Regions from separate parts of the Alcaligenes sp. LTN-3 genome, predicted to be linked through region 1. Evidence: riboswitches for the same ligand, from Rfam matches in the RefSeq annotation. Region 1 holds a riboswitch; the other holds the start of a gene.
What was found. A riboswitch is a leader RNA that binds a small molecule or an ion and turns the genes downstream of it on or off. The one in region 1 is predicted to bind thiamine pyrophosphate.
Positions count from the first base shown of each region.

Region 2: linked by a shared signal. The riboswitch ahead of AC6I6N_RS01965 (NUDIX hydrolase) and the one ahead of AC6I6N_RS03345 (sodium:solute symporter family protein) in region 1 are both predicted to bind thiamine pyrophosphate.

Region 1 is NZ_JCAPDN010000001.1:683,092-685,541, reverse strand. Features, by position in the region: gene AC6I6N_RS03350 (3-oxoacyl-ACP reductase) at 1-740, opposite strand, end outside; TPP riboswitch at 791-888, opposite strand; TPP riboswitch at 955-1,062, shown strand; gene AC6I6N_RS03345 (sodium:solute symporter family protein) at 1,204-2,450, shown strand, end outside.
Region 2 is NZ_JCAPDN010000001.1:422,551-425,000, reverse strand. Features, by position in the region: gene AC6I6N_RS01975 (NO-inducible flavohemoprotein) at 422-799, shown strand; gene AC6I6N_RS01970 (tautomerase family protein) at 806-1,195, shown strand; TPP riboswitch at 1,241-1,359, shown strand; gene AC6I6N_RS01965 (NUDIX hydrolase) at 1,404-1,877, shown strand; gene thiD (bifunctional hydroxymethylpyrimidine kinase/phosphomethylpyrimidine kinase) at 1,874-2,450, shown strand, end outside.

The DNA of each region.
Region 1 (2,450 bases):
CCAGTGACTGCCCGAGCCCACGGACCGGCAAAGAACAAAGCGGCATCGGCGAACTCCTCAGGCGTAGTCACACGGCGCAACGGTGTGCTGGCCGCAATCAAGTCAAACACGGCCTCGGGCGTAGCCGCGGACGCATCGGTTGTACGCAGCAAACCGCCAGAAATCATGTTCACAGTAATCTGATCGGGCCCCAGATCGTGCGACAAGGTACGCGTCATGGACAACAACGCCGCCTTGGCGGCCGTGTAATCGTGATAGGGCACAACAGGGTTCTGGAACAGGTTCGTACCGATATTGATGATGCGACCAAAGCCCGCTTGCTTCATACCAGGCAATGCCGCCTGTGTGGTGTTCAAGGCACCGCCCACAATGCCTTCCAGTTGCTGGTTCAGTTGCGACCACGTCAGCGTATCGGCATGGGGACGAGCATCGCCGTTGAAAGAAAATTCAGGCAACGCGTTATTGACGACCGTAGTGATAGGCTGGCCAAAATGCGCCTGGGCTTTGGCAAACAAAGCTTGCACCGCCGTCGCATCCGTCACGTCCGCTTGCACGGCCAGACATTGCTGCGGGAACTCATCCGCCAGCGCCTGAGCGGCTGCTTCACTTTTCAGGTAATTGATGACAACTTTCGCGCCCTGACGCGCAAACGCACGTACCAGGCAAGCCCCCAGGCCGCGTGCGCCGCCGGTGACCAGAACAAGTTGTTGGGAGAGTTCCGAGACGTGTTCCACAGACATGAGACTCCTTGCAAGAATTCGGCGAGGATGTCGGCCCGGTTCAGACGCAGGTCTATGGATTCGGACATCCCTTCGCCAGTATGAGCTGGATCAGGTTCGACGGGTTTTATCTCAGCCCTTTCCAAGAAGGACACCCCGTGCCGCAGCCAGACCATAGCATAAATTGGCCTAGACCGTATCATTGACATTTGAAAGAAGCTCTCCTACTCTTTGAACCTGTTCCTGGGGGAGTCCTTAACGGGCTGAGACTCCGCATTCAAGCGGTAACCCTTAGAACCTGATCCGGATCATGCCGGCGAAGGGAAAGGAAACGCGGCCTGGCAGCCTGCCCGCTCTTGTCTGTGCGGTGCATTCATCAGCTCACACGCCCCATTTCAATCCCTCCATTTTTCTGCGCCCTGCCCTGGCATCCCGCCAGCTTGGCCGGTTTGTGCCTGTTCAAACAGGTTTTTGGGGAGATCTCATGCTGGACCAAACCGCCACCCTCCTGTGGCTGATCGTTTTTTCTGCGGCTTTTGCTCTGGCCGGGGTGCTATACGCCCGCCACTACAAAAATTCTCTTGAAGACTTTGTGGTGGCTCGCAATAGTCAAAGTTCCGTCGCTACCATTCTGACTTTATTGGCTTCTTCGCTGGGCGCATGGATCCTGTTCTCACCCGCGCAGGCCGCCACCTGGGGAGGATTGAGCGCCGTCATCGGCTATGCCCTCGGTTCCATGTCGCCCCGCCTGGCCATGATTCCGCTGGGCAAACGCATGCGCGAGCTGCTGCCACGCGGCCACAGCCTGAGCGAGTTTGTCATTGCCCGCTACGGTCGCCCTATGTATGCGCTGACCCTGCTCATCATGTTGTTTTACATGTTCATCTCCATGACGGCTGAAATCACCGCCATGTCCAAGATGATTACCTTGATTGCCCCTATCCCCCTGTGGGTCACCGCCGGTATTGTGCTGCTGGCCACGCTGATCTACACGTCTTATGGCGGACTGCGCGCGTCCATCTTTACCGACAAGGTACAGATGCTTGTAATCCTGCCCATGCTGTTTCTGATCATCATGTTTGGTTGGCAAGCCGTAGGGGGTCCGGTGCAATTGTTTGACAGCGTGAAGCTGGAGGCGCCGCGCCTGATCGAGCTTGGCGACCCGGTCGGTATCAAGGCCGGGCTGACCTTCTTTGTGGCCATCTTGCTGACCGGCCTGTTTCACCAGGGCAACTGGCAGCGCATCTATGCCGCCAAAGACACGCAGTCCATGCGTCGCGGTTTTTTGCTCGGTGGCCTGTTTGTCGCCCCTTTCATCTTTTTGATGGGTTTATTTGGTCTGGCCTTTGTGGGCCTGGGCTCCACCGGTGACAGCTCCGTCGCCTTGTTCAACGTTATTTTGCCGCACGTACCGGTCTGGTTTCTGGTACTGCTGATTCCTTTGGGCCTGTCCTTGGTCATGAGCAGTGCCGATACCGCCATCAGTGCTGTTTCCAGCCTGATTGCGGTGGATCTGGGCCGGATCATGCCCCATCGCAATACCGCTCAAATGATGAGTCTGGCGCGGTCCCTGATCTGGGTTTGCTCCATCCCTGTGCTGTACGCGTCCTCGCAAGGTTTCAGTGTGCTGTACCTGTTCCTGCTGGCAGACTTGCTGTGTTCGGCAGCCGCTTTCCCCGTGTTCTTTGGTTTGTATAGCCGCCGCTACGATGGCTTTACCGCCACCCTCAG
Region 2 (2,450 bases), 260 kb from region 1:
CAAGGACCGGCGTTTAAGAGCCTTGACGATAGGCGCAGCCATCAATCAAGTAAAATGATGAATATTGATAAATAAAATCTTTTTTAGTGATCGATGAACAGATAGTTTTCCTCATGCCCTCACGCGGCAGACGGGCAACCCTCATCATCTCAGCCCTCTGGCACTGGCTCCTACCTGCAGGCCGTCTGCAAGTACGCCTAAAGCTCGTCCAGACCACGCTTATAGGAATCGCCATTTAATCATTATTAATGATCCATAAATTCACTATTCATCATTTTACTTGATTCATTCAGTCTTCTATCTTCCCTATGGATAGCGCCGCTATCTCAACCTCAAACTAGGAGACTGATACCGTGACTCACCCTGCTGCCTATCTCGTTGACTGTACAAATAGCCACGTCTTGCCTGGCTTTTGATTTGTATGTTGACAGACGCTCAACGCGACATCATCAAGGCGGCTGTGCCGCTGCTGGCAAGCGACGGTGAAGCCTTGACCACCTATTTTTATGAATTGATACTGCGCGACTCCCCACCGCTGAGTCCCTTGGCCAGCCAGATCACCAACAATCGCGTTGCTCTCCAAATCCAGTCCGAGCGTGCCCCACATGCGGACACTTTCCTGCTGCAAGCCCTACGCGAAGAGCTGATCGAGAGGATGGCCAGCAACGAGCTTATTGATGAATGGGCCGCCGCTTACCAGCAACTATCAACCTTGCTCATCGAAGCCGAACGCCTGATGTACGACGATATGGCTATCACTCCCGACGGCCTTGCAGACCGCACTTCCTATCAAGAATGACCCACCATGCCACTACTGAAATTTGACCTGATCCAAGGCCGCAGCGACGACGAACTACGCCAGCTACTGGACACCACGCACCAAGCCATGGTGCACGCCTTTGATGTTCCTGCCAGCGACCGCTACCAATGCGTCACCCAGCACCGTCCCGGCGAGCTGGTGCTGGACGACACCGGCCTGGGCTACCCACGCAGCGACAAAGTAGTGCTGCTGCATATCGTGTCCCGCCCCCGCAGCGAGAGTCAGAAAGTCCAGTTCTACCGTTTGCTGGCAGAGCGACTGGAACAAAACTGTGGCGTATCACCCGATGATCTGATCATCGCCCTGGTCGAGAACAGCGATGCAGACTGGTCCTTCGGGCGTGGGCGAGCGCAGTTTTTGACGGGGGAGTTGTAGGCGAAAGACAGGTATACTCGCCCAGACCGTTTTAACAAGAACGGTCTTTTCACCGAGGGGAGCCTGGCGAGCAGGCTGAGAAACTGCCCGAGCAGATTGCACCGCAGTGACCCGTTGAACCTGATCCGGGTCATGCCGGCGAAGGGACGGGTATGTACCTGCTCGCCGCTTGCTGCCGGATGGCTATCCTTGACTAGGAGTTGCTATCTTGTCGTCTGACCACTCTCCCGCCCCCGTCGGCCCGGTTGCCGCCACCCTGGCTGCCGTCATCCGTCAAGACCAGATTTTGCTGATACGCCGCGCCAATCGGCCCGATGCCGGACGCTGGGCCTTTCCGGGCGGCAAAATCCGCGCGGGCGAAACCATCATGGCGGCGGCCCATCGGGAGTTGGCCGAAGAAACCGGCATACAAGGCCAGGCCTTGCAGGTCTTTGATGCGCTGGATGTGTTTGACCGCGAGCCCAGCACCACACCCTTGGCCTATTCACACTTCATTCTGATTGCTGTGCTGTTTCGCTGGCAGCAAGGTGAGCCACAGGCAGGCGATGATGCCCTGGACGCACGCTGGTTCAGCAATGCGGAACTGAACAGTCTGGATGTGGCACACAGTTTTGACGTCGTCCGAGTTGCCCGTCAGGCATTGGCATTGGCTGCCACTCAAGATCAAGCAGGCCAAGCATGATTCCGAATGTATTGAGTATTGCGGGCACAGACCCGACCAGCGGCGCTGGTATTCAGGCTGATCTGAAAGCCATGTACGCCTTGGGTGCCTACGGCATGAGCGTAATTACAGCCGTGGTCGCGCAAAACACCCAGGGCGTGCGGCGTTTTGTGGCGCTGGAGCCGGACTTTGTGGCGGACCAGTTGGACGCGGTGTTTGAGGATGTGCGCGTGGATGCCATCAAGATCGGCATGATCGCCAACGTAGGGATTGCGGAAGCGATTGCAGACCGCCTACACCATCACGGCCTGGACTGCCCGATTGTGCTGGACCCGGTCATGGTTGCCAAAAGCGGGGACCGTTTGCTCAGCCCCGAAGCCGTCTCCGTGGTGCGCGACAAGCTGCTGCCCATGTGTACCCTGCTCACCCCCAACTTGCCCGAAGCAGGCGATTTGCTGCAAAAACCGGAACCCGCCTCGCTGCAAGAAATGCACAGCACTTTAAAGGATTTGTGCTTGCTGGGCCCTGAATGGGTGCTGCTCAAGGGCGGCCACCTGGACGGCCCGGACAGTGTGGATCTGTTGCAAGGTCAGG